2 regions of the Streptomyces sp. NPDC025651 genome follow, and region 1 is predicted to be linked to the other one. Evidence: riboswitches for the same ligand, from Rfam matches in the RefSeq annotation. Region 1 holds a riboswitch; the other holds the start of a gene.
The links. A riboswitch is a leader RNA that binds a small molecule or an ion and turns the genes downstream of it on or off. The one in region 1 is predicted to bind cyclic di-AMP.

Region 1 (4,404 bases):
GTTGGCCGAGTTCTCCTCGATGCCGCGGGCCAGGCGCTCCGGGTTGGTGACGAACAGGTCGTCGCCGACCAGCTGCACCTTGTCGCCGAGCTTCTCGGTGATGACGTTCCAGCCGGCCCAGTCGTCCTCGAACAGCGGGTCCTCGATGGAGACGAGCGGGTACGAGGCGACGAGCTCCTCGTAGTACTCGGTCATCTCGGCGGCCGAGCGCTCCTTGCCCTCGAACTGGTACTTGCCGTCCTTGTAGAACTCGGACGCGGCGACGTCGAGGGCGAGCGCGATCTGCTCGCCGGGGACGTAACCGGCCTGCTTGATGGCCTCGAGGATGAGGTCGAGCGCGGCGCGGTTGGAGTCCAGGTTCGGGGCGAAGCCGCCCTCGTCGCCGAGGCCGGTCGACAGGCCCTTGTCCTTCAGGACCTTCTTGAGGGTGTGGTAGACCTCGGTGCCCCAGCGCAGGGCCTCGGAGAAGGACTCCGCGCCGATCGGGGCGATCATGAACTCCTGGATGTCGACGTTGGAGTCGGCGTGCGACCCACCGTTGAGGATGTTCATCATCGGGACGGGCAGCAGGTGCGCGTTCGGGCCGCCGAGGTAGCGGAACAGCGGCAGGTCGCTGGCCTCGGAGGCGGCGTGCGCGACTGCGAGCGAGACGCCGAGGATGGCGTTGGCGCCGAGCGAGCCCTTGTTGTCGGTGGCGTCCAGGTCGAACATGGCCTGGTCGATCAGGCGCTGCTCGGTGGCGTCGTAGCCGACGAGCTCCGGGCCGATCTGCTCGATGACGGCGAGGACGGCCTTCTCGACACCCTTGCCCTGGTAACGGTTCGGGTCACCGTCGCGAAGCTCGATGGCCTCGAAGGCACCGGTGGAGGCACCCGACGGAACGGCGGCACGACCCGTGCTGCCGTCGTCGAGGCCGACCTCGACCTCGACCGTGGGGTTGCCTCGGGAGTCCAGGATTTCCCGGGCTACGACGACGTCGATGGACGGCACGAGCATCTCCTTCTGGGATGTGACGCTTTTACGCGGGCCGCTTCGGCCCTGCGTCTCCTGAGCCTAACGGGCTCCGGAGCTTCGGCCAGCCGACCGCCCGTCCCGTGGGACGGCCAAGGGCCCAAATACCCGGGAAACGGGACGGAAGCCCGTGTTTCTACTGGCCGGTAGCTCGCTAGGGGCGAACACGGGGCCGGGCCGCGCGGACCGCGGGCTCCGGTTCGCCGGCGGCGGACATGGCCCGGCCCCGGTGCGTACGGGGGATACGCGCACCGGGGCCGGGAGCCCGTGGGGACGGGGGCCGGCCGTGCGTCCGCCGAGGCACGGCCGGTGTGGAGCCCTTAGCTGAGGTGCAGCTGCTGGCCCGGGTAGATGAAGTCGGCGTCGTCGATGATGTCGCCGTTGAGCTTGTAGACCTTCTGCCAGCCGCCCTTGACCTTGTGGTCCTCGGCGATCTTGGACAGGGTGTCGCCCGTCTTGACCTTGTACTCGCCGTCGCCCTTCTTGACCGTCTTGCCGGTCGGGGTCTCGACGGTCTTCTTGGTCTCGGTCTGCGGCGTCGGCTGCGGCTTCGGCGCGGCCTGCTGCTGCGGGGCCTGCTGCTGCGGAGCGGCCTGCTGCTGCGTCTTCTGCGGCTGCGGCTTGGTCTGCTGCTGCGGCTTGGCCTGCTCCTGCGAGCCGCCGCCGTTGTACGCGGCGCCCGAGAGACCGACGCCACAGCTCGGCCAGGCGCCCTTGCCCTGGCCCGCGAGGACCTTCTCGGCGATCTCGATCTGCTGCGCCTTGCTGGCCTTGTCGGCGGTGGGCGCGTACTTGGTGCCGCCGTACGCGGCCCAGGTGGAGGCGGAGAACTGCACGCCGCCGTAGTAGCCGTTGCCCGTGTTGATGGACCAGTTGCCGCCGGACTCGCACTGGGCGACCGCGTCCCACTCGGCACCGGTGGCGGCGTTGGCCGAACCGGCCGCCATCAGCGGGGCGGCGACGGCCGCGCCGGTGACGCCGACGAGCGTGGCGACACGGGTGGCCTTGGACGGGCGACGGTGCTTGCCCTTGCCGGAAAGCAGCATGAGTTGATCCCCTACACCGACGCCTGCGAGGTGAGCTGTCGGGTTCGGGCCGATGTGGTTGCCCGGCCGCGCTTCCTAGAGCGCGACTTCACCCCTAGCCGTTTCCGGCACTTACCTTGGGTCCCCCGCTCCTGCCTACGGCGCTCTTGAGCGACGACTGTTCCCGTCCGGCCGTTGGCAGGATTCGGCGTACCGACCGGCGGGGCCCGCAGTGGCGAGCGGTCACGACCGTAGCCACGCAATCCACCGAATTTCAAAGACGATCAGGCCTTCTGAGACCCATCTCTCACTCGCGCCAAACCGGACATACGGCGCGAAGTACCCGCCCGACTCTTCGTCAACTTCCGTTACTTTTCGCCCAGATCGAGGCTCTGACCGGGGAGGATGAGGTCCGGGTCGGCCCCGACGGTCTTCTTGTTCTCGCTGTAGAGCTCGTGCCATCCGCCGTCGACGTCGAGGTCGTGCGCGATGGCCGAGAGGTTGTCTCCGGAGCGCACCGTGTACGTCCCGTCGGCGACCTCGTCCGTGCGGTCGCCGCCGCGCGACGCGTGCCGTCCCGGACGGTCGCCCTCGCCGCCGGACGGGCTCTCGTCGGCGCGGTCGCCGCGGTGGCGGCCGCCGGACGAGTCCCCGGAGCCCTCGGACGGGTCGGTCGAGTCCTCGGACTCGGGCGAAGTGGTGTCCTTCTGGCCGGACTTGCCGGAGCCGCCCTTGCCGTCGCCCTTCTCGCCCTTGTCCTCCTGGTCTTCCTTGCCGCCCTTTTCACCGGACTTGTCGTGATTCTTCTCTCGGGACTCGTCGTCCGAACCGGGCGTGTCGCTCGCCTCGTCGGAGGGCTCCGGAGTCTTGGAGGCGTCGTCGGACGGCTCGTCCGTCTCCCCCTTCTCCTTCTCCTTCTCCGAGCCCTCGGGGGCCTTGGAGTCCTTGTCCTTGCCCTTGTCGTCGCCCTTGTCCTTGTCCTTGGCGTCCTCGGAGCCGGAGGGGTCGGACGGGTCGGACGGGTCCGAGGGCTGCGGCGTGACCGGGGCGCCGGGGTCGACGTCGGCCGCGGCGCCGTCCTGGGTCAGGCCCGCGATCGGGGCGCAGCTCGGCCAGGCGGCGGTGCCCTGGTCGTCGAGGATCTGCTCGGCGACGGCGATCTGCTGCGAGCGGCTCGCCTGGTCGGCGCTCGGCGCGTACGCGAGGCCGCCGTACCGCTCCCACGTCTCCTGGGAGAGCTGGAGCCCCCCGTAGTACCCGTTGCCGGGGTTGGCGCTCCACGCGCCGCCGCTCTCGCACTCGGCGAGCTTCTCCCACGTCGTGGTCTCTGCGGCACTGGCGCTGGTCGCGCCGAGCAGCGGGATGGCGATGGCTGATCCGGTGACTCCTGCCGCGACGATGAGGGCCGGGGCTTGGCGGGGGCGTCGGTGACGACCATTGCCGGAGAGCATGCGGTTGCCTTTCGGGAGACTATTGCGGCGACTTGTGCGCCTGGGGCGCTCAAGTCGTCGTGAACGTAGCCGCAGTCGAACGCTTGTCACAAGTCGATGCAGCGGAGATCACGTAAAAGTCACATCCGTGATGGCCCGTCAGTTCGGCGTCAATCGGACGTCGTTTTCTGTGCGGTCGTGAACTCCACGGGCAGGGTGCGCAGTCCGCGCATGATCAGCCCACCACGCCACCGCAAATCGGCAGGATCCGCCGCGAGTTGCAGGTCGGGGAGGCGGCGCAGGAGCGTCGCGAGGGCGGTCTGGCCCTCCAGGCGGGCGAGCGGGGCGCCGAGGCAGTAGTGGATTCCGTGCCCGTATCCGAGGTGCTGGTTGTCGCGGCGCGACAGGTCGAGGGTGTCGGGGTCGTCGAAGCGGGCGGGGTCGCGGTCGGCGGCGGCGAGGACGACGAGGACGGGGTCGCCGGCCGCGATGTCCTGCCCGCCGACGCTGAGCGGCTCGGTGGCGAAGCGCCAGGTGGCGAGCTCGACGGGGCCGTCGAAGCGGAGCAGTTCCTCCACGCCGGTCTCCAGGAGTGCGGTGTCGCCCTCCTGGACCGCCCTCTGCAGGCGCTCGCGCTGCTCGGGGTGGGTGAGCAGGGCGTACATGCCGTTGCCGATGAGGTTGACGGTCGTCTCGAAGCCCGCGAAGAGAAGGATGAAGGCCATCGCGGCCGCCTCGTTCTCGGTGAGGTGCTCGCCGTGGTCGGAGGCGCGGATGAGGCCGGAGATGAGGTCGTCGCCGGGTTCGAGACGCTTCCTGTGGATCAGCTCGGCGAGATAGCCGCGCATCTTCTTCACGGACCGCGCGACGCCGCCTCGCGGGCCTCCGCCGTGGCGGATCATCATGCCCGCCCAGTCGCGGAAGTCGTCCTGGTCCTC
Region 2 (4,404 bases), on a different contig from region 1:
ACTGGTCTAGACAAGTGTGAGACACCTGGAAGGGCAGCAACACATGGCTGAGCGCCGCGTCAACGTCGGCTGGGCCGAGGGCCTTCACGCCCGACCCGCCTCCATCTTCGTCCGTGCGGCCACGGCCGCCGGCGTCCCCGTGACGATCGCCAAGGCCGACGGCAACCCGGTCAACGCGGCCTCGATGCTCGCGGTGCTCGGCCTGGGTGCCCAGGGCGGCGAGGAGATCGTGCTCGCCTCCGACGCCGAGGGTGCGGACGCCGCCCTCGACCGTCTGGCGAAGCTGGTCGCCGAGGGGCTCGAGGAGCTTCCGGAGACGGTCTAGGACACGTTCCTTCTGGGACACGTTCTTCAGCAATACGTCGATGGGGTCACCCGGAATTCCGGGTGACCCCATCGACGTATGTGCGCAAAGAGAAATGCGCGCGCACCAAAGAGACGCGCACCGAAAAGGCGCGCTCCGCAGAAGCGCGTACGGAATTACCTCTCTTTGTATACGGCGCCTCCGTTAATTCCGGAGGCCCGCCGTGTTTACGGGGTGTTGCGAATCCCTCACACGCGCCAGGCCGTCCGGCCGCGCATACGCCTGCGCCCGTGCCTGCACCTGCGTATGGCGCCACCGGTGCGCGGCCGTCGTCCGCTCGGTGTGCGCGGCGGTGAGCGCCCTGGCCCGGTCCGCGTCCCCGCGGGCCACCGCGTCGACGATCGCGGCGTACTCGGACCACGACTCGGCCGGCGCCGTCGGCTGCCGCACGGCGTACAGCCAGGCGATCTTGTGCCGGAGCTGGGTGAGCAGCGCGCTGAGCCCGGGGCTGCCGGACGCCTGGGCGAGCGTGTCGTGGAACCAGCCGCCCAGTGCGCGCAGGTCCTCGCCGTGGCCGCTCCTGCAGCGCTCCCGGCCCAGCCTGACGAGGCCGCGCAGGACCTTGAGGTGCGCGTCGGTGCGGCGCTGCGCGGCGCGGGCCGCGGCGAGCGGTTCGAGCAGCGCCCGTATCTCCAGGAGGTCGGCGGCCTCCTGCTCCGTGGGCTCGGCGACGCACGCGCCCGCGTGCCTGCGCGTGACGACGAACCCCTCGGCTTCCAGGGTGCGCAGGGCCTCGCGCACGGGGACGCGGGAGACGCCGTAGCGGCGCGCGAGGAGCTCCTCGGTGAGCCGGCTGCCCCTTTCATGGACGCCGGAGACAATGTCGTCCCGGATGGCCGTGCATACCGAGTGCGCGGGAATGCGCATGACCGGACCTCCGCCTTAATCCCCGCGAAACGCGGTCGACCGACGCTCTTTCTCGCTTGTTCCGTGACTCTATTGCAGGGCGCCGGAATTTCCGACGGCGGGCCGGAATCCATGGATATCTTTTGGCCAAGGACGGCCGGTCGGGAACAGTGCTCGGGGACACGAAAGCCCCGGCTCTGGGGAGAGCCGGGGCTTTCGGAGGCGTACGGGAGCCGTACGGGAGTCGTCAGACGTTGACGCCGTGCGAGCGCAGGTACGAGACCGGGTCGATGTCCGAGCCGTAGTCCTCGCCGGTGCGGGCCTCGAAGTGGAGGTGGGGGCCACTGGAGTTGCCGGTGGAGCCCGAGAGGCCTATCTGCTGGCCCGGGGTGACCGTCTGGCCGACGGTGACGCTGAGGGACGACATGTGGCCGTACTGGGTGTACGTGCCGTCGTTCATCTTGATGACCACGTTGTTGCCGTAGGCACCGCCCCAGCCGGCCTCGACGACGGTGCCGGAGCCGACCGCGTGGACCGTGGTGCCGGACGCGGCGTGGAAGTCGACGCCGGTGTGGCTGCCGGAGGACCACATGGCGCCGCCGGTCTTGTAGCCCGTGGAGACGTACGAGCCGCTGATCGGCGCGACGTAGGTGTTCAGGCGCTTGCGCTCGGCCTCGCGGGCGGCGCGCTCCTTGGCCTCGCGCTCCTTCTTGGCCTTCGCCTTCGCCTCGGCCTCGGCCTTGCGCTTCTCCTCGGCCGCCTTCTTCTTGGCGGCCTCTTCGGCCTTCTTGGCGGCAGCGGCGTCGTCGGCGGCCTGCTGCTGCGCGGCGGCCTGCGCGTCGATGCTCGCGGCGAGCGAGTCGCCCACGGAGATCGCCTGAGTGAGGCCGGTGTGCTCGATGGCCGCGTCGTCGGCCGCGGCGAACGCCGGACCCGCGAGGCCTCCGATGACGCCGGTGGTGGTGAGCGCGGCGACGCCCGCGGCGTTCGCGGTCGTGCGCGTCAGGCGGCTCGGACGACGGTGCTTCCCGGTGGCACGGGTGAACGCCATGAAGCGGCTGATCCTTTCCTTCCCTCTCGCCTACCGGGTTAGCTGACGGGTTCGGAGCAGGAAGGTCTCCTACGGGTCCCTCGCCTCTCGGCAAGGTGCCCGATTCACCCCAGGGGACATGTGGGTCCCCGGCTCCCCTGGCTCGCGCCGTACGGGGACTCGGCGATGACTGTCCGGTGCCGCGGATGCGGCGTACTGCGTGACGGACAGCCGGACCGACGCTAAGCGGGACATCTGTCAATCGACAAACAGAACTCGGCTTTTGTAGCGCACGCCACACGCCAGACAGGCAACCTCCATATGAATTCGGACATATGGGGACCCCGGCGGCCGAAACGGTCGCCGGGGTCCCTATATGTCCTGACTGTCACTCAGCCCGTGACCACACTCACGTCGCCGATTCCGAGGGCCCTGACGGGCTCCTCGATCTGCGCGGCGTCCCCGACGAGGATCGTCACCAGGTGGTCCTCCGGGAAGGCGCTCACGACTGCCGCGGTGGCCTCCACGGTGCCGGTGGCGGCCAACTGCCGGTACAGCTGCGCCTGGAAGTCGTCCGGGAGGTTCTGCTCGACCTGATCGGCGAGGGTGGCCGCCACGGAGGCCGCCATCTCGTACTTGAGCGGGGCGACGCCCACCAGGTTCTGCACGGCCACGTCGCGCTCGGCGTCCGTGAGGCCCTCGGCGGCGAGGGTGCGCAGGACCTTCCAGAGGTCGTCGAGCGCGGGCCCCGTGGACGCGGTGTCGACCGAGCCGCTGATGGCGAGCATCGCGGCGCCCGTGCCCTCCGGAGTGGAGCGCAGGACCTGGCTGAACGCCCGTACGCCGTAGGTGTATCCCTTCTCCTCGCGCAGGACACGGTCCAGGCGCGAGGTGAGGGTGCCGCCCAGGCAGTACGTGCCGAGGACCTGGGCGGGCCAGACGCGGTCGTGCCGGTCCGCGCCGACGCGGCCGATCAGGAGCTGCGTCTGGACGGCGCCGGGGCGGTCCACGATGACGACGCGGCCGGTGTCGTCGGCGGTCACCGTCGGCACCGGGAGCGGCTCGGCCGTGCCGCCCGTCCAGGTGCCGACGGTGTCCGCGAGGACGGCGTCCAGGTCGGTGCCCGCCAGGTCGCCGACCACGACGAGGGTGGCCGTGGCGGGACGCACGTGCTTCTCGTAGAAGGCCCGCACCGCCGCCGAGTCGATGGCGGCGACCGTCTCCTCGGTGCCCTGGCGCGGGCGCGACATGCGCGAGGTGGCCGGGAACAGCTGCCTGGAGAGCTCCTTGGCCGCGCGGCGCGCCGGGTTGGCGGCCTCGTGCGGGATCTCGTCCAGGCGGTTGCGTACGAGACGCTCGATCTCGCTGTCCGCGAAGGCGGGGGCGCGCAGGGCGTCGGCGAGCAGGCCGAGCGCCTTCGGGAGGCGGGAGACCGGCACTTCGAGGGAGACGCGGACGCCGGGGTGGTCGGCGTGCGCGTCGAGCGTCGCGCCGCAGCGGTCGAGCTCGGCGGCGAACTCCTCGGCGGAGTGCTTGTCCGTGCCCTCGTTGAAGGCCCTCGCCATGATCGTGGCGACGCCGTCGAGGCCCTCGGGTTCGGCGTCCAGGGGCGCTTCGAGGTGGATCTCCACGGCGACGACCTGCTGGCCGGGGCGGTGGCAGCGCAGCACGGTGAGGCCGTTGGGGAGCGCGCCCCGCTCGGGCGCGGGGAAGGCCCACGGCTTGGCCGTGCCCGCCTGTGGCTGGGGATGGAACTGCATCGTCGCGGCCTCGGTCACTTCGCCGCCTCCTCTTCCTCGGCGTCACCGGTGTTCTCGTCGGCGGTCTCGTCGGCGGCGGACACGGGCTCGTACACGAGCACCGCGCGGTTGTCCGGGCGCAGCCGGGCCTTGGCGACCTCCTGGACCTCTTCCGCGGTGACGGCGAGGACGCGCTGGACGGCGGTGAGGGCGAGCTGCGGGTCACCGAACAGGACGGCGTACCGGCACAGTTCGTCGGCGCGGCCCGCGACCGTGCCGAGCCGGTCGAGCCACTCGCGCTCCAACTGTGCCTGGGCGCGCTCCATCTCCTCCGGAGTGGGGCCCTCCGCGGCGAAGCGGGCGAGTTCCTCGTCGACGGCGGCCTCGATGACGGGCACCTCGACGTCGCCGGAGGTCTTCACGTC

Region 2: another riboswitch for cyclic di-AMP. It lies ahead of ACZ4D5_RS39460 (M23 family metallopeptidase); the one in region 1 lies ahead of ACZ4D5_RS31975 (transglycosylase family protein).

The regions. Positions count from the first base shown of each region.
Region 1 is NZ_JBVHLZ010000010.1:295,903-300,306, reverse strand. It holds gene eno (phosphopyruvate hydratase) at 1-996, opposite strand, end outside; gene ACZ4D5_RS31975 (transglycosylase family protein) at 1,332-2,057, opposite strand; cyclic di-AMP (ydaO/yuaA leader) riboswitch at 2,063-2,210, opposite strand; gene ACZ4D5_RS31970 (transglycosylase family protein) at 2,405-3,487, opposite strand; gene ACZ4D5_RS31965 (cytochrome P450 family protein) at 3,637-4,404, opposite strand, start outside.
Region 2 is NZ_JBVHLZ010000017.1:46,313-50,716, reverse strand. It holds gene ACZ4D5_RS39470 (HPr family phosphocarrier protein) at 44-325, shown strand; gene ACZ4D5_RS39465 (GntR family transcriptional regulator) at 509-1,231, opposite strand; gene ACZ4D5_RS39460 (M23 family metallopeptidase) at 1,458-2,261, opposite strand; cyclic di-AMP (ydaO/yuaA leader) riboswitch at 2,274-2,436, opposite strand; gene ACZ4D5_RS39455 (M16 family metallopeptidase) at 2,633-4,018, opposite strand; gene ACZ4D5_RS39450 (M16 family metallopeptidase) at 4,015-4,404, opposite strand, start outside.